One region of the Bradyrhizobium sp. USDA 223 genome, then DNA from elsewhere that is predicted to be linked to it. Evidence: predicted binding sites of a transcription regulator. Region 1 holds the regulator's gene; each other region holds the start of a gene.

Region 1 (4,563 bases):
AGCCTTCGCCGCGCTCGAAACCGAGGTCGGCCCTGGCGAAAACGGGGAGCAAATGCGGCGCTGCGCTGTTAGTCATGACATCACTTGAATGTTGCGGACGGTGTGAGGCATGCATTGCGCGACGCACCATCAACCGGCCCCGGAAAACGAAACGTGCCGCCTTTTAAGGGCGGCACGTGCCACTATCTTATGCTTGGCAAGACGGGTGTCAATGCCGCCCGGAAAGCCTCGCGAAACGCTGATTCCGTAGTCTTGCGGTGCCGATTTTGCGGTTTTTCACCACGGAACATGTGGAAGCGAGTCGGCGGACTCTTGCGCGGGAGTCACGCCATATTGTAGCGTTTGGACTGTCAGATACGACATCTCGTGCAGCAGTTCTGATCCCAGAAGTCCTCATGTACCGGCGTAAACGTTCGGGCGTCTTGAGCGCGCCCGGCGAGCCTTAAGGGATTCTGACGGCACGGGTTTTTCAAGGCTAAAGCATTCGCTGCGAAGGCCCAGGATGGCAGGCGCGCAGCGAGGGAAAGGGTGCAATGACGGTTTTGACCTGGTCCGATGATCGCGTCGAGCAGCTGAAGAAGCTCTGGGAGGCCGGACTTTCGGCCAGCCAGATCGCGGCGGAGCTCGGCAATGTGACCCGCAATGCCGTGATCGGCAAGGTGCACCGGCTCGGCCTGTCCGGCCGCGCCAAGAGCCCTTCATCGGCAGCGCCCAGGCCGCGCAAGGCACGGCCCGCGCAGCACATGATGCGGGTGACCCGCCCCGTCGCGCGCGGCAACACCGCGCTGGCGCAGGCCTTCGAGGTCGAGTTGGAAGCCGAGCCGGTTACCTACGACAACGTGGTGCCGATGAGCCAGCGGCTGTCGCTGCTGGAATTGAACGAGGCGACCTGCCACTGGCCGGTCGGCGATCCATCGAGCCCGGATTTCTTCTTCTGCGGCGGCAAGGCGCTCTCAGGCCTGCCCTACTGCGCCCAGCATTCGCGCGTGGCCTATCAGCCCGCAGCGGACCGCCGTCGCGCAGCACCGAAGCCGGGCACGCGGTGAGCTCGCGATTTCATTGATTGCCAGGACAGCAGCCGTCACACGATGACGGCTCCAATTATTCGGTGTCATCCCCGCCTAGTGCGCGATTGCGCACGGGGAGCGGGGATCCATAACCACAGGGCGCGGTGATTGCGCGAGATGGTTACTGCGAGTCTTCGCCAGACCACGTACTATCGTTGATCGCGGCGAGCGCGAGCGCTCGCGCTGAGATCCCGGGCTCGCGCTGCGCGCGCCCCGGGATGACGGTCGAGATCGGCGCCGCAGTTCGCCAAACCAGCTGTCGCTGGCGCTTTATGTCTGCTCAGCCTTCGCAAAGCGATCGTCCAGCGCGTAGCCGGCGCCGCGGACGGTGCGGATCGGGTCCTGCTCGCGGCCGAGATTGAGCAGCTTGCGCAGGCGGCCGATATGGACGTCGACGGTGCGCTCGTCGATGTAAATGTCGCGGCCCCAGACGCTGTCGAGCAGCTGCTCGCGCGAGAACACGCGGCCGGGATGCTCCAGGAAGAACTCCAGCAGGCGATATTCGGTCGGGCCGAGATCGATCGGCCGGCCTGAGCGCGCCACGCGGCGCTTGTCGCGGTCGAGCTCGATATCGCCATAGGCGAGCACGGTGGCGAGGCGCTCGGGACTCGCACGCCTGAGCAGACCCTTCACGCGCGCAAGCAGCTCCGGCACCGAGAACGGCTTGACGATGTAATCATCCGCGCCGGTCGCAAGCCCGCGCACCCGCTCGCTCTCCTCGCCGCGCGCGGTGAGCATGATGATCGGCAGCTGCTTGGTCTCGGAGCGGGTCCGAAGCCGCCGGCACAGCTCGATGCCCGACAGGCCCGGCAGCATCCAGTCGAGCACGATCAGATCGGGAATGTGCTCCTTGAGGCGGGTGTCGGCGTCATCGCCGCGCATCACCGTCTCGACGTCATAGCCGTCGCCTTCGAGGTTGTAGCGAAGAAGCTCGGTGAGAGCTTCCTCGTCCTCAACCACCATAATGCGTGCGCCCATGTTGTCGTCGCTCCTTAAGTCGTCAGGTGTTCGGCACCGTCGTGGCGAAGGTCGTCATGTCGCCCTTCGGCCGCTTGTCGGTGATCGCCTGGCCCTCGATCATGTAGAACACGGTCTCGGCGATGTTGGTGGCGTGGTCGCCGATCCGCTCGATGTTCTTGGCACAGAACATCAGGTGGATGCAGAACGAGATGTTGCGCGGATCCTCCATCATGTAGGTGAGGAGCTCGCGGAACAGCGAGGTGCAGATGGCGTCGACTTCCTCGTCGCCCTTCCACACCGCCATCGCCGCCGGGAGGTCGTGCGCGGCATAGGCGTCCAGCACCGATTTGACCTGCTGCTGCACGAGGTCGGTCATGTGCTCCAGGCCGCGGAACAGCTTGAGCGGATGAAAATCCGTCTCCAGCGCCGCGACGCGCTTGCCCATGTTCTTGGCGAGATCGCCGATGCGCTCGAGATCGGTCGCAACGCGCATGGCGCCGACGATCTCGCGCAGGTCCACGGCCATCGGCTGGCGGCGGGCGATGGTGAGCACGGCGCGCTCCTCGATGCGCTTCTGCAGCGCGTCGAGCTCGCCGTCGGTGGCGACGACGCGCTGGCCGAGCGCCACGTCGCGGCGGATCAGCGCGTCGACGGAATCGACGATCATGCGCTCGGCGATGCCGCCCATCTCGGCGACCAGGCGGGTGAGCTCCTGAAGGTCGCTGTCGAAAGCCTTTAAGGTATGTTCAGAACCCATGTTCCGTCTCCTCAGCCGAACCGGCCGGTAATGTAATCCTGCGTGCGCCGATCGCTCGGCGACGTGAAGATCTTGCTGGTGTCGTCGAACTCGATCAACTCGCCGAGATACATGAAGGCGGTCTTGTCGGAGACGCGCGCCGCCTGCTGCATGTTGTGGGTGACGATCGCGATCGTGTAATTCTCGGACAATTCCTGGATCAGCTCCTCGACCTTGGCGGTCGAGATCGGGTCGAGTGCCGAGCAGGGCTCGTCGAACAGGATCACCTCGGGCCGCACCGCGACGGTGCGGGCGATGCAGAGGCGCTGCTGCTGGCCGCCGGAGAGCGACAGGCCGGAGGCATTAAGCTTGTCCTTGACCTCGTTCCACAGCGCGCCGCCGCGCAGCGCCTTCTCGACGCGGCCGTCCATCTCGGACTTGGAGATCTTCTCGTAGAGGCGGATGCCGAAGGCGATGTTCTCGTAGATCGTCATCGGGAACGGCGTCGGCTTCTGGAACACCATGCCGACCCGGGCGCGGAGCAGGTTGAGGTCGAGCTTGGGGTCGAGGATGTTGGTGTGGTCGAGCAACAGCTGACCCTCTGCGCGCTGGCCCGGATAGAGGTCGTACATCCGGTTGAAGATGCGCAGCAGGGTGGACTTGCCGCAGCCGGACGGGCCGATGAACGCCGTGACGCGGTTGGTGCCGAGCGCCAGGTTGATGTTCTTCAGCGCGTGGTGGTCACCGTAGTAGAAGTTGAGGTTGCGCGCGGTGACCTTGGCGGGCGCCTCGGGCAACGGCTGCGAACCGGGATGAACGGTCGGTGCGCTGACGGAAACAGACATTTCACTCATTTTGCAGTCCTCTCGGCGCCAAGGATGCGCGCGCCAATGTTAAGGGCAAGCACGGTCAGGGTGATCAGCAGCGCGCCGCTCCAGGCGAGTTGCTTCCAATATTCGTAGGGGCTCTGCACGAAGTTGTTGATGGTGACAGGCAGGTTCGCCATCGTCTTGTCCAGGCCGAGGCTGAAGAACTGGTTCGACAGCGCCGTGAACAACAGCGGCGCGGTCTCGCCGGCGACCCGGGCGGTGGCGAGCAGCACGCCGGTGATGAGGCCGGCGCGCGCCGCACGGTACGCGATTCGCCTGATCACCAGCGAGCGCGGCAGGCCGAGCGCGCTGGCAGCTTCGCGCAACGGATTCGGCACCAGCAGCAGCATGTCCTCCGTGGTGCGCACGACGACCGGGATCACGATGACGGCAAGTGCCAGCGCGCCCGCAATCGCCGAGAAGCCGCGCATCGGCACCACCACCGCGCCATAGATGAAGAGGCCGATGATGATCGAGGGTGCCGACAAGAGAATGTCGTTGATGAAGCGGATCACCGAGGTCAGCTTGTCGTTGCGGCCGTACTCGGCGAGATAGGTGCCGGCGAACAGGCCGAGCGGCGCGCCGATGCCGACGCCGATCACGGTCATGATCAGCGAGCCGACGATGGCGTTGCGCAGGCCGCCCTCGTTCGATCCGGGCGGCGGCGTGTCAGCTGTGAAGACCTGGAGGTTGAGCCCGGCCAGGCCGTTGTAGAGCAGCGTGACCAGGATCAGCGCGAGCCAGGTGACGCCGAAGGCGGCGGCGGCGATGCAGAGGCCGCGGATGACGATGTCCCAGCGGCGGCGGCGTGAATAGATCGGGTTCATGGCTTCACTTCCCGGCCTTGGTTTCGAGGCGCAGCAGCATCAAACGGGCGGCCGCGAGCACGAAGAACGTCAGCACGAACAGCAGGAGGCCGAGCAGGATCAGG
Region 2 (4,563 bases), 4.1 Mb from region 1:
GGATCGCGCGCAGGCAGGATTTGACGTAGAGCCTGGTCGGCGTCAGCAGCGCGCCGCCGAGCGTCATCACCGGCGCGAACGGCGCCTGCGCCGAGAAGCCGAGGCCGGACTGCTCGACGATCTTGCGGACCAGCGAGAAGCCGTTGGAATGCACGCCGGACGAAGCGAGACCGATCACGGCGTCGCCCGCGGCGATGTCCTTGCGCGGCAACAAGGTACCGCGCTCGGCGGCGCCGACCGCAAAGCCGCCGAGATCGTAATCGCCGTCCTTGTAGAGGCCGGGCATCTCGGCGGTCTCCCCGCCGATCAAAGCGCAGCCGGATTCGCGGCATCCCTCCGCAACGCCCGCGACGATGGCGGCCGTGGCCTCGGGGTCGAGCTTGCCGCAGGCGAAATAGTCCAGGAAAAACAGCGGCTCGGCGCCCTGCACCACGAGGTCGTTGACGCTCATGGCGACGAGGTCGATGCCGATGCCGCCATGCAGGCCGGTCTCGATCGCGATCTTGACCTTGGTGCCGACGCCGTCGGTCGCGGCCACCAGGACCGGGTCCTTGAAGCCGGCCGCCTTGAGGTCGAACAGGCCGCCGAAGCCGCCGATCTCGGCATCGGCGCCCGGCCGCGCCGTGGCGCGCACCATCGGCTTGATCAGGTCGACCAGGCGGTTGCCCGCGTCGATATCGACGCCTGAATCGGCGTAAGTGAGGCCGTTTTTGCGGTCGGTCATGCCCGATTTCCAGTGGGTTTGCGGCTGGTTACGTCGAATTCCGGGGACGCGCAATGGCTCGCATGGCGTTCCCCGCTATACTATGTAGACATATCAACCGGTTCAGCCTGCCACGGGCCGGATTTGAGGTCAGAACCGGTGCCGGGAAGCGCTGCGTGAGTATTCCGAATATCATTACCCTGGGCCGCATCATGCTGGTCCCGATCATCGTCTGGGCCATCGTGTCGAGCCAAATGGAGGTGGCGTTCGCCGTCTTCCTGATCGCCGGCATCAGCGATGCCGTGGACGGCTTTTTGGCCAAGCGCTTCAACATGACGAGCGAGCTCGGCGCGCTGCTCGATCCGCTCGCCGACAAAGCGCTGCTGGTCTCGATCTACATGGCGCTCGGCATCTGGGGCGCGATCCCGCGCTGGATCGTGATCCTGGTGGTCTCGCGCGACATCATGATTGTCGCCGCCGTGATCGTGTCCTGGCTGTTCGACCGGCCGGTCGAGATGAAGCCGTCGAAAGTCTCCAAGCTCAACACGGTGGCACAAGTAGCGTTCGCAGCTTTGGTGCTGGCGGCGCTTGCCTTCGGCTTCAAGCCCGCGCCTTATGATATCATCCTGATGGGTCTCGTCACGGTCTTCACGCTCTCCTCCGTGTCGCTCTATCTCGTCGAGTGGCTGCGGCACATGAGCACGATCGAGGCCAAATGAGCGGGGAAGCGGCCCAGCAAAAGGCCAAGTCCCGCACCATCAAGTCGAATCTCTACAAGCGGGCCGGCGCGCCGGCATGGAGCAGAGCAAGCGTGGCAGGCCGCGTTCATCCCCGACAATTGGCGTTTGCGCTTCCGCATGCGGAGAGCCTCAGCCGGGACAACTTCCTCGAGGGCCCCGCCAATGCGGCCGGTCTCGGCCTCATCGACGGTTGGCCGGAATGGCCGAACCGGATCATGTCGCTGGCGGGCCCGGAGGGAAGCGGCAAGAGCCATCTCGCCGCGATCTGGGCCGAGGAAGCTGGCGCCCGCTCGACCACCGGCAATGCGCTGACCGCGACGGACGTGCCCGGCGCGCTCGCCACCGGCGCGCTGGTGGTCGAGGATCTCAAGGCTGGGGACTTCGACGAGCGTGCCCTGTTTCATCTGATGAACCTCGCCCGCGAGGACGGCGCCTACGTCCTGTTCACCGGCCGCGAGGCGCCGGCCGCGCTTCCCATCGAGCTTCGCGACCTACGCTCGCGCCTGCGGGCCGTTCCGGCGGTTGCGCTGATGCCGCCCGACGACCAGCTGTTCCGCGGCCTCATCGTCAAGTTCTGCGCCGACCGCCAGCTCAATGTGGACGAGAGCGTGGTCGGCTATCTCGCGACGCGCCTGGAACGGTCCTCGGCCGCCGCCCGGCGGGCCGTCGAGCTGCTCGACAGTGAAGCCCTGCGGCTCGGCCGTCCCGTCACCCGGGCGCTGGCCGCCGAGCTGCTCCGGGACGCCTGACCGGCTCGCAGGCCTCCCCGAAGTCCGCTTGACGCGGCGCGGGGGCGGAACATCAATGTCATCGAAACGTCATCGCTCTAACACATGCTCCCGCCGATTTTTGCGCTTGAGTCGCAATTGGGGTGAACTGGATGGACCGACTTCTGATGGACTCTGCGCAAGCTGTTGAAACGAAAGAGAAAGCCCCGGAATCCGAGAGCCTTCCGGCCATCGCGTCCAGTCCCGAGCGGTTCATCAACCGCGAGCTGTCCTGGCTGCATTTCAATCGCCGCGTCCTGGAGGAATCGGTCAACCCGAGCCACCCCGTGCTGGAGCGGGTGCGATTCCTGTCGATTTCAGCGAATAACCTCGACGAGTTCTTCATGGTTCGCGTCGCCGGCATCAAGGCCCAGGTCCGCGAGGGCATCGCCGAGCGCAGCCCCGACGGCCTGACGCCGTCCGAGCAGCTCGCGCTAATCAACCGCACCGTCTCCCAGCTCGCCTCCGACCAGCAGGCGATCTGGCGCGACCTGCGCGCCACGTTGGCCGAGGTCGGCATCGTGCTGGTGGACGGCAAGGACGTCAGCAAGGCGGAACGGACCTGGATCGAGGACTACTTCCTCCACAACGTGTTCCCTCTCCTGACCCCGCTCGCGATCGATCCGGCCCACCCCTTCCCGTTCATTCCGAGCCTCGGCTTCACCATCGCGCTGCAGCTCACGCGCGCCGCCGACGGCAAGCAGATGAACGCGCTGATCCGCATGCCCGGCAAGATCGACCGCTTCATCCGCCTGCCAGCGGATGGCACGGTGCGCCTGATCTCGCTGGAGCAGGCCACCGCCCTGTTCATCAACCGCCTGTTCCCCGGCTACAATCTGCACGGCCAAGGCGCCTTCCGGATCATCCGCGACTCCGAGCTCGAAATCGAGGAGGAGGCCGAAGATCTCGTCCGCCTGTTCGAGACCGCGCTGAAGCGCCGCCGCCGCGGATCGGTGATCCGGCTCGAGATCGACGCCAAGATGCCGGAGCAGCTGCGCAGCTTCGTGCAGCACGCGCTCTCCGCCGCCGACGACGAGATCTTCCTGGTCGACGGCGTGCAGGCGATGAACGAGCTCTCGCAGCTCACCCGCCTCGACCGGCCCGACCTCGAATTCACCCCTTACGTGCCGCGCCACCCCGAACGCGTGCGCGAGCATGGCGGCGACATCTTCGCCGCGATCCGGCAAAAGGACCTCATCGTCCACCATCCCTACGAGTCGTTCGACGTCGTCGTGCAATTCCTGCAGCAGGCCACGCGCGACCCCGACGTCGTTGCGATCAAGCAGACGCTCTACCGCACCTCCAACAATTCACCGATCGTGCGCGCGCTGGCCGAAGCGGCCGAAGCCGGCAAATCAGTCACCGCGCTGATCGAGCTGAAAGCGCGGTTCGACGAAGAAGCCAACATCCGCTGGGCCCGCGATCTCGAACGCGCCGGCGTGCAGGTCGTCTACGGCTTCCTCGAATTGAAGACGCACGCGAAGCTCTCGATGGTGGTGCGCCGCGAGGGCGGCAGCCTGACGACTTACGTCCATACCGGCACCGGCAATTATCACCCGGTCACCGCGCGCATCTACACCGACCTCTCCTACTTCACCTCGGACCCGACGATCGGCCGCGATGCCGCCCGCGTGTTCAATTTCATCACCGGCTATGCAGCACCGAGCGATTTGGAAAAGATGGCGGTGTCGCCGCTGACCTTGCGCAAGCGCATCATCGAGCACATCCAGGGCGAGACCGCACATGCGCGGCATGGCCGTCCCGGCGCAGTCTGGATGAAGATGAACGCGCTGGTCGATCCCGACATCATCGACGCGCTCTACGAGGCCTCGCAGGCCGGTGTCCAGGTCGAGCTGGTGGTGCGCGGCATCTGCTGCCTCAGGCCCGGCATTCCCGGTCTGTCGGAGAACATCCGCGTCAAGTCGATCATCGGCCGCTTCCTGGAACATGGCCGAATCTACTGCTTCGGCATGGGCCAGGGACTGCCGAGCGCGAAAGCGGCTGTGTATATCTCGTCCGCCGACATGATGCCGCGCAACCTCGACCGCCGCGTCGAGGTGCTGTGTCCGCTGCAAAATCCGACGGTGCATCAGCAGGTTCTCGAACAGATCATGGTCGCGAACCTGAAGGACAATGAGCAGAGCTGGCAGTTGTTGCCGGATGGGTCTTCAACGCGTATGAAGACCGCGAAGGGCGAGGAGCCTTTCAACGTCCACAACTACTTCATGACGAATCCGAGTCTGTCTGGCCGTGGAAAGTCGCTCAAGGAATCCTCGCCGCGTCGTCTCACGCGCCGGAACGAACGTCATCAATCCTGATCGGGGATTTGCGACGTGAAGCGGCCGCGCAAGCG
Region 3 (4,563 bases), 690 kb from region 1:
TCGTCGATCTTCCTGGTGTTCACGCACACCTCGATCGTGCGGGTGTTCTTCATCACCGCGGCGACCTTCGGTGCGCTGAGCCTCTACGGCTACACCACCAAGCGTGACCTGACCGGCATGGGCTCGTTCCTGTTCATGGGCCTGATCGGCATCGTTCTCGCCAGCCTGGTGAACCTGTTCCTGGCCAGCTCGATGCTGCAGTTCATCGTGTCGGTGGTCGGCGTGCTGGTGTTCTCGGGCCTGACCGCCTGGGATACCCAGCGGCTGAAGAACGACTATATCTACGGCTATGCCTCGGCCGGCGGTGAAGTCGCAGAGCGTTCGGCCATCACCGGCGCACTGTCGCTGTACCTGAACTTCATCAACCTGTTCACGCTGCTGCTGCAGCTCCTCGGCCAGCGCGAGTAAGCTCTGAGACGAGAGAACGGACACGAACCCCGGCCGAAAGGCCGGGGTTTTCGTTTGGGGGTACGGGCTCTCCTCGTCATTGCGAGGAGCTCGCGACAAAATTGCGCAGCAATTTTGCTCTGATGCGACGAAGCAATCCAGAGTCCCTCCGCGGATGCATTTCTGGATTGCTTCGCTGCGCTCGCAATGACGCTGCGGAGGCGGCGGAACCCCTTCCAGCAGTCGGACGAAGGCTCTATCCTTCCCCCATGTCCGCACCCGATATCAGGCCCACCACCGAGGCCGACCTTCCCGCCGTCACCGCCATCTACCAGCAGGCCGTCCGCGAGGGCACGGCGACATTCGAGCTGGAGCCGCCCGACCTCACCGAAATGACGCGCCGCTATCGCGCGCTGATCGACGGCGGCTATCCCTATTTCGTCGCCATGCTGGACGGGCGCGTGGCCGGCTATGCCTATGCCGGCGCCTACCGGCCGCGGCCGGCCTATCGCTTCACGGTGGAGAACTCGATCTATCTCGATCCGTCCTTCCACCGCCGCGGCGTCGGGTCAATGCTGCTGGAACGGCTGATCGCCGAATGCGAGGCGCGCGGCTTCCGTCAGATGATCGCTGTCATCGGCGATTCCGCCAATACCGGATCGATCGGCGTGCACACGAGGTGCGGCTTCAAGATGATCGGCACGCATCCCAGTGTCGGGCTGAAATTCGGCCGCTGGCTGGACACCGTGATGATGCAACGCGACCTCGGCGAGGGCGCAAGCACGGTGCCGACAAAGTAGATGTCGTAGGGTGGGCAAAGCGAAGCGTGCCCACCGTTCGCCGCACTAGAGAAAGCGCGTGGGCACGGCGCTACGCGCCTTTGCCCACCCTACGGCACCGTTCGTTCGTCTACACCACCGCCAGTTTGCGATCGATCACCAGCAGCACCCGCTCGAGCTCGTGGCCGCGGCGCAGGATCAGGCCGGTCGCCGAGATCACGCTGTACATGCCCTGCTTGCGCGCCAGGCGCGGGTCCTTCTCGATGCGATAGATCGGCACTTCCGAGGCGCGGCGATAGACCGAGAACACGGCGCGGTCCTTCAGGAAGTCGATGGCATAATCGCGCCACTCGCCGTCAGCGACCATGCGGCCGTAGAGATTGAGAATCCGGTGCAACTCGATCCGGTTGAACGTCACCCGGTTCGGCTGCGCATGCACCGCGGCAGGACGCGCCGCCGCGCGCTGCTCGCTCGGGTCGGCATCCTCCGACGTCAGACTCATGGGAAGCGCCTCCTCATCGCACGGCTATGACCCGCGTCCGCCAAGATCGTCCCCGGAACCGCGTTCGTGACAATTGCATGATTGCGCCAACCGTTCCGCATCGCAAGGGGCTCGCCCCATCGAATCGGCGTCCAACAGGGCACACGCAAGGGTGGAACTCCGTCGCGGCAAACCGTCACGGGATCGTTAGCAGGAATCATAGTATCGCCGCTTTTCCGCCAACCGCCTGCCGCCCTGCACTGCGAAAAGGGTGACGTGCGTTGACCCGGTCCTTTCGGTTCCGGATTCCTCAGCCCCCAGCCCCCCGGGGTCGAACAGGATCGGGTCTGTACGCACGACAAGGAGGGCCAACGCAAGTTGGTCCTTTTTTGTTTGTGCCGGGATGTTTCCGGCGCCCGTCATTCCGGGGCGCGCGAAGCGCGAGCCCGGAATCCATTTCTCAGCTCGGATAATGGGATTGATGGATTCCGGGCTCGCGCCAAGTGGCGCGCCCCGGAATGACGAGAGACTGATGTCTCAAGAAGATCTGCGCTTCAATGCAGCGACGTGTACGCCGCACCCAGCATCGGGCCCGGTCGCTCGCGGCTGCCGTCCTGGACGTAGACCACTGCGCCGTCGACGCCGTCGCGCGTGAGGTTCTCGATCGGCACCGTCCAGCTCTCCGGGCGGCCGGTCCAGTCGCCGACCTTGAGCAGGCTACGCACCACGTTGTGATAGGTGACCTGCTGTCCCTTGTTCTCGCCGCGGGTGATCGCGATCGGCACCGACTTGGCGATCGAGCAGATCCAGACCTCGCCGCGCGAGACCGCGGGCTCCTTGCTGGCGGCGACCGAGACGTTGATCTGCTTGCCCGAGAGCGACATCGTCACCGGCACGCTCATCACGCCGGTGCCCTTGTCGGTCTTGCCGATCGCGTTCTCGATGCCGGCGCGATCGCTGCCGATGACATGGGTGGAGCCGTTGACCACGACCTGCGGCGTGTAGACCTCGCGGTCGCCGCGCATGCGCGAATAGGCACGCTGCCGTGCAGAGAAGCGCGAATCCGCCAGCGTGTCCTTCCAGCCGAGATAGTCCCAGTAATCGATCGGCATGCTCAGCGCGATCACGGAGGGGTCCTTGGAGAGATCGCCGATGATCTGATCGGCGGGCGGGCAGGAGGAGCAGCCCTGCGAGGTGAACAATTCGACGACGGCGCGGGGTTCAGCCTGGGCAGGACGAATGACGGCGATGATCGCACATATGCCGAGAGCTCCCGACCAGAGGGCGCCGGACCAACGTGGAATCAGATGGGAAGCCGTCATTGTCGTCATGTCGAACGCCGCACACCGTTGCTCTCAGGGGGAAATCTTATCGCCGGATGGTCACCGTAGTCTTACGGGGCGCGGTACATTCATCCATCCGGGCCACCGTCCAAAGGGAGGTTTTCCGCCGGGCGGGCCCATCTGAAGCGTACCGCAAACGCGCGAAGGCGGCCTTTGATAGGCCGCCTTCGTTAAGGCTTCTACTCACTTCGCAGTGAGCCATCATTCACAAATCCGCGTTTACGCCGCGAGCTTGCGCAGCACGTAGTGCAGGATGCCGCCGTTACGGTAGTAGTCGAGCTCGTCCAGCGTATCGATGCGGCAGAGCAGCGAAACGCGCTGCAGCGAACCGTCGCCGGAGACGATCTCCGCGGTCAGCTTCTGGCGCGGCTTGAGGTCGCCGACGAGGCCGCGGATGGTCACCTTCTCGTCGCCCTTCAGCCCAAGCGACTGCCAGGAGGTGCCTTCCTCGAAGGTCAGCGGCAGCACGCCCATGCCGACCAGGTTGGAGCGATGGATGCGCTCGAAGCTCTGGCAGATCACGGCGCGCACGCCGAGCAGGCGCGTGCCCTTGGCGGCCCAGTCGCGCGAGGAGCCGTTGCCGTACTCGGCACCGGCGAACACCACCAGCGGCACCTTCTCTTCCTGGTACTTCATCGCGGCGTCGTAGATCGACATCTGCTCGCCGTCGGGCCAGTGCTTGGTCAGGCCGCCCTCGGGGATGTTTCCGTCCGCGCCCTTCAGCATGAAATTCTTGATGCGGATGTTGGCGAAGGTGCCGCGCATCATGACTTCATGGTTGCCGCGGCGCGTGCCGTACTGGTTGAAGTCGGCCGGACGCACCTGGTGTTCGCTGAGATATTTGCCGGCGGGCGAGGTGAGCTTGATCGAGCCGGCCGGCGAGATGTGGTCGGTGGTGATCTTGTCGCCGAACATGGCGAGGATGCGCGCCTCGACGATGTCGGTGACCGGCTCCGGCTCCTTCTTCATGCCTTCGAAGTAGGGCGGGTTCTGCACATAGGTCGAAGACATGTTCCAGCGATAGGTCTCGCTCTCGACCGTCTTGATCTTGCGCCAGTTGGTGTCGCCCTTGAACACGTCGGCGTACTTCTTCTTGAAGATCGACGCGGTCACGAACTTCTTCATGAAGGCGTTGATCTCCTTGGTCGTCGGCCAGATGTCCTTCAGGTACACCGGCTTGCCGTCCTTGCCCTCGCCGAGCGGCTCGGTGGCGAGGTTCTTGGTGACGCTGCCCGCGAGCGCGTAGGCGACCACCAGCGGCGGCGAGGCCAAATAGTTCGCCTGCACATCCGGCGAGACGCGGCCTTCGAAGTTGCGGTTGCCGGAGAGCACGGCGGCCGCGACGACGCCGTTGTCGTTGATCGACTTCGAGATCTCCTCGGGCAGCGGACCGGAATTGCCGATGCAGGTGGTGCAGCCGAAGCCGACCAGGTTGAATCCGACCTTGTCGAGATCGGGCTGCAGACCGGAATTGGCGAGATATTCCGCGACCACTTGGCTGCCCGGGGCGAGCGAGGTCTTCACCCACGGCTTGGCCTTGAGGCCCTTCGCAGCCGCATTGCGCGCGAGCAAG
Region 4 (4,563 bases), 800 kb from region 1:
GTAGGTGATGACGTCGACATCATGCGCGAACAATTCGAGCGCCTCGACGTCGGCATATTCGGCGCAGGTCGCGTTCAGCACGACGTCGAAGGCCGGTGAATCCGGATCGGGCGAGAACACCTGGCAGCGCAGGCCGAGTCGCGCCGCGGCCATGGCAAGCATCCGGCCCAATTGTCCGCCGCCGAGGATTCCGATGGTGTCACCGGGCTTCAGCTTCACGTGCCTGGTGCCCATCACGCCTTGTCCTCCGGCCGCTCGGCGACCGCCTCGGTCTGGGCCTTGCGCCAGGCGGCGAGGCGATCCGACAGGGCCGGGTCGGACAATGCCAGCACGGCGGCTGCCAGCAGCGCAGCATTGATCGCGCCGGCCTTGCCGATGGCGAGGGTGCCGACCGGAATGCCCGCGGGCATCTGGACGATTGAATAGAGCGAATCGACGCCCTTGAGCGTCTTGGATTCGACGGGAACGCCAAACACCGGGAGTTCCGTCAGCGCCGCCGCCATGCCGGGCAGATGGGCCGCGCCACCGGCGCCGGCGATGATAATCTTGTAACCTGCGGCCTTGGCACCCTTGGCGAATGCGAACAGCCGGTCGGGCGTGCGGTGGGCCGAGACGATGCGGCTGTCGGCAACAATGCCGAGCGCGTCAAGCGTGTCGGCGGCGTGCCGCATCGTTTCCCAGTCCGACTGGCTTCCCATGATGATGGCGATCGGCGCGGTCATGACGTCAATTGTGCCCAGAAAAACAGAGAGATAGGCCAGATTAATGATTCCGGCCGGCGGCTCGCAAGGCGGTGGCAAGGAGAAGGGAATCCACTATCCTGTCTTGGTGAATCCCCGCAAGCCTTCATTGAGCAGGATGCCCATGAAGAAACCGAAAAGGGCGAGCCCTGCGAAGGCCAGAAAGGGCCGGAACATCAGCGCCGCCCGATCCAAAGCCGTTTCGAGCCGCGCGGCCAAACCGGCCTTGCGCAGAGCGCCGGCTGCCGATGACGACAAGGCGATCATCCGCGGCCTCAGGAGCAAGCTCAAGGCGGCCCTGCTGCGGATCTCGGAGCTCGAGGCGGCCGCCGACACCGATTTCCTGCTCGGGATTCCCAACCGGCGCGGTTTCGAGCGCGAGCTCGCGCGCGCCATCGCCTATATGAAGCGTTACCGCGCCAGCGGGGCGCTGATCGTGCTCGACGTCGATCGGTTGAAGCCGATCAACGATTCCTTCGGTCATGCCGCCGGCGATGAGGTGCTCAAGGCGATCGTCGCCACGTTGACGCGACAGGTCCGCGCCTCCGACGTGATCGGCCGCCTTGGCGGCGACGAGTTCGCGCTGCTGCTCTGGAATCTCAGCGAGACCGATGCCAAGGCGAAGGCCGCGGCCTTGGAGCAGGCGATCGACGAATTGTCATTCGTTTTTCGCGGCCAGCACGTGACCGCGGGCGCCTCGGCCGGCGTCGCGCTGCTCGGTCCGCAATCCGCTGCAGGCCGCGCCCTGGAGGAGGCGGATGCCGCCATGTATGTGCGCAAGGCGAGCCGCCGGCACGAGCCGCGGATCAAGCTGGTCGGCAGCGAGCGCTAGTCTACAGGGAGGCAAGATCTTCCGGCACGTTGCCGAACTTGCGCAGCAGCGTCGCGCCGCCAAATTCGCCCGTCATGGGATCGCCGCTGCGGCTGAATGCGATTGCGCCGATATGGCCGGCGCCGCGCGCCAGCATCTCGGCGCGTCGCAGCGCCGCCGTCGAGGACTGGCACTCCTCTGCAGCGCCTGCGACGGGTGATCCGTCGTCATCGATCAAGAAGGGCATTGCAACGTAATAGGTCACATCCGACATGGCGTTGCTCCAAGGTTGAAGATTATGCGGCGCTGCTCTTGCTCCGCATCTTGCTGCGCGAGATCTCCGGAATGCAGCCGGCGGAAATCGCCGCCTGCAATTCCTCCAGCTCGGCTTCCAGATATTCGTTGGCCATGATCAGCGCCTTGATGGTGCTGCGCAGATTGCCGTCGCACATCGCGATCGCCTGATCGCAGGCCTGTTCGTAATGGCTGTTGTCGAAAAGGGCGGTTGCCGACATCTGCGTTGTCCTCGTGTGTTGTCCTTGAGCGTTCTCTGAGGTGTTGGGGTGCCCGCGAATGTTCCTATTTTGTTCTTATTGAGTCAAGCGGATTCGGAAGCGGCGGGGCGCCGCGCAAGACCGGCTCACGGTCAGGCGATGATGTCGGGGGTGATCTGGTCTTCGATGAACGCGATACGGTCGCGCAACAACAGCTTGCGCTTCTTCAGGCGCTGTAACCGCAACAGGTCGGGGGCGGGCGATTGATGCAACGCATCGATCGCCGCATCGAGATCTCGGTGTTCCTGCTGCAGCCGGGTGAGCTCGGCTTCGAGCTCACGCTCATCTTCATTGGTCATGTCTGCGGTGGCCGAAAACCGATAGGCGTGAGATCCGGGCTGTGGATGCCCTGTGGAAATTATCGTCCTTGCGCCGCGTGATCGCAAGCGATCTGCGATCCCCCGTCGCCAATCTCCCGCAACATATTTCTGCAGGGAGCCGCGGCGGTGCGCCGGCGTATTGATATCATGGATTTTTCCGGCGTGGTTCCCTTAGTCACGCTTCGTTACATATGAACTTTCAAAAATGACGCTGCAACGACGGATACCCATCGACAGGACGAATCGGTGATGTAGACTTGGTTGTCCGGATCGAATCCTAAAGGTTCAACCCTACCGAGGAGGTTTCGAATGACAATTCAGGCACATCTCGTTGAATTGGAACGGAAGCACAAACTTCTCGAAAACGAATTGCACGAAGCTCTCGTGCACCTTTCAACAGACGACCTGCAAATTGTTGAGTTGAAGCGCCGGAAGTTGATGGTCAAGGACCAGATCGAGCGTCTGAAGCAATCTGGCGACACGCTCCACTAGTAACCCCCGTGACAGTGTAGAGTTGATCACGTCCTTCACGCAGGGATGAGAGCATTCGTGCTCATCCCTGCTGCAAGGTGTGTACCGTGCACGCGGTTGTGCGGCGCTCACTCTTGCTTGGACCCGTGGTTCTCGACGCGCACACTTATCCGCTTCTCGAAACACTCTCGATATCTGCGAGCTCGGCGACGTGATCGGCGATCGCGAGCGAGGACGTCAGTCCCGGCGATTCGATGCCGAACAGATTGATCAGGCCTGCAACGCCGTGATCGCGCGGGCCCTGCATCAAGAAATCCTGCGTGGCCACGGCCGGCGGCACGATCTTCGGGCGGATGCCCGAATAGCTCGGCATCAGCGCGCCGTCAGGCAGCGTCGGCCAGTATTTGCGGATCGCGGGATAGAAGCGCTCGGCGCGTGACGGATCGACCTCGTAGTCGATCGTCTCGATCCATTCGACGTCAGGCCCGAAGCGCGCCTGTCCTGCCATGTCCAGCGTCAGGTGCACGCCCAGGCCGCCGGGCTCTGGCACCGGATAGATCAGGCGCGAGAACGGCGCCCTGGCGTTGCAGCTGAAGTAGTTTCCCTTGGCGAGATAGGCCGGCGGAATCCGGTCCAGCGGCATGCCGTCGATGCAGCGCGCCACATGCGTCGCCGACAGCCCCGCGGCGTTGACGAGGAGGCTGCATTGCAGCGTCATCGGTGCCTCGCCGCCGGCATCGATCTCGATGAGGCCGGCCGCCGCCTTGGCACGGATCAGCGGGGTGTGAAACGCGAAAGCTGCGCCGGCGTCCTCGGCTTCGCCGCGCAGCGAGAGCATGTAGGCGTGGCTGTCGATGATGCCCGTCGACGGTGACAGCAGCGCGGCGTCGCAGGCGAGCGCCGGCTCCAGCGCGCGTGCGGCCTCGCCCGAGAGCAGCTGCATGTCGAGCACGCCGTTGGCCTCGGCGTGCGCCTTGATCGATTGGAGCTTCTCGGTCTCCTTCGGGCTGGTCGCGACGATCAGCTTGCCGCAATTCTTGTGCGGGATGCCGCGCTCGGCGCAGTAGCGGTACAGCGCGTGCTTGCCTGCCACGCACATGCGCGCCATCCAGCTCCCGGCCCGGTAGTAGATGCCGGCATGGATCACCTCGCTGTTGCGCGAGGAGGTGACGGTGCCGATCGCCTCGGCTTCCTCGAGCACGATCACCTCGCGCCCGGCCTGGGCGAGCTTCCGGGCCACCGCGAGCCCGACCACGCCGGCTCCGATGACGACGCAATCGACCCTATCCATGGTTGTGCAGGAAACCAGTTGGAAGCACCGGTGGCGCACGGTCCGGATGCGGCGGCGCAAGCGGGGCTTCCGTTAAGAAGTCGTTTATCATGTCAGGGCAATTGCCGCATTTTATGTCACATTATTCTGTTGTGCCCACAGGCGTTTACCCGATCCAAACCCGCGAGGCCAGACAATCCGACGTTGAAATCGCGGGTGGCTGATGGCTGAGAAGAACTGGCACGTGGGCAGCACGCTTTCGATTGCTGTGCACGCCCTCCTATGCCTGGCCGTTACGGGCGCGCCTGCGCGCGCCTTTGCGGCATCGGACAGCCTTGCCGTTCCGGGCGATCTCACCAGGCTTGATCCCGGCGTGATCTGGGAAGCCCTCATCGCG

The links. The regulator PhoB, encoded in region 1, activates phosphate uptake and scavenging genes when phosphate is short. The targets are predictions, from matches to a motif close to TGTCATNNANCTGTCAT.
Region 2: a site for PhoB is predicted at 2,249-2,265, ahead of ABIA40_RS13795 (RNA degradosome polyphosphate kinase). Genes of this name have one in related genera too.
Region 3: a site for PhoB is predicted at 1,735-1,751, ahead of ABIA40_RS29630 (DUF2794 domain-containing protein). Genes of this name have one in related genera too.
Region 4: a site for PhoB is predicted at 2,631-2,647, ahead of ABIA40_RS36620 (YdcH family protein). Genes of this name have one in related genera too.

The regions. Positions count from the first base shown of each region.
Region 1 is NZ_JBIYDR010000001.1:7,052,835-7,057,397, reverse strand. It holds gene ABIA40_RS32805 (aspartate aminotransferase family protein) at 1-76, opposite strand, end outside; gene ABIA40_RS32800 (GcrA family cell cycle regulator) at 534-1,046, shown strand; gene phoB (phosphate regulon transcriptional regulator PhoB) at 1,338-2,045, opposite strand; gene phoU (phosphate signaling complex protein PhoU) at 2,068-2,784, opposite strand; gene pstB (phosphate ABC transporter ATP-binding protein PstB) at 2,796-3,617, opposite strand; gene pstA (phosphate ABC transporter permease PstA) at 3,614-4,459, opposite strand; gene pstC (phosphate ABC transporter permease subunit PstC) at 4,464-4,563, opposite strand, start outside.
Region 2 is NZ_JBIYDR010000001.1:2,975,045-2,979,607, forward strand. It holds gene purM (phosphoribosylformylglycinamidine cyclo-ligase) at 1-724, opposite strand, end outside; gene ABIA40_RS13785 (CDP-alcohol phosphatidyltransferase family protein) at 880-1,422, shown strand; gene ABIA40_RS13790 (DnaA ATPase domain-containing protein) at 1,515-2,192, shown strand; gene ABIA40_RS13795 (RNA degradosome polyphosphate kinase) at 2,339-4,528, shown strand; gene ppx (exopolyphosphatase) at 4,544-4,563, shown strand, end outside.
Region 3 is NZ_JBIYDR010000001.1:6,360,971-6,365,533, forward strand. It holds gene ABIA40_RS29620 (Bax inhibitor-1/YccA family protein) at 1-408, shown strand, start outside; gene ABIA40_RS29625 (GNAT family N-acetyltransferase) at 657-1,187, shown strand; gene ABIA40_RS29630 (DUF2794 domain-containing protein) at 1,297-1,668, opposite strand; gene ABIA40_RS29635 (thioredoxin family protein) at 2,202-2,978, opposite strand; gene acnA (aconitate hydratase AcnA) at 3,210-4,563, opposite strand, start outside.
Region 4 is NZ_JBIYDR010000001.1:7,854,474-7,859,036, forward strand. It holds gene ABIA40_RS36585 (5-(carboxyamino)imidazole ribonucleotide synthase) at 1-234, opposite strand, end outside; gene purE (5-(carboxyamino)imidazole ribonucleotide mutase) at 234-722, opposite strand; gene ABIA40_RS36595 (hypothetical protein) at 816-959, opposite strand; gene ABIA40_RS36600 (GGDEF domain-containing protein) at 916-1,572, shown strand; gene ABIA40_RS36605 (hypothetical protein) at 1,574-1,825, opposite strand; gene ABIA40_RS36610 (hypothetical protein) at 1,848-2,066, opposite strand; gene ABIA40_RS36615 (YdcH family protein) at 2,198-2,404, opposite strand; gene ABIA40_RS36620 (YdcH family protein) at 2,735-2,917, shown strand; gene ABIA40_RS36625 (NAD(P)/FAD-dependent oxidoreductase) at 3,063-4,187, opposite strand; gene ABIA40_RS36630 (EAL domain-containing protein) at 4,390-4,563, shown strand, end outside.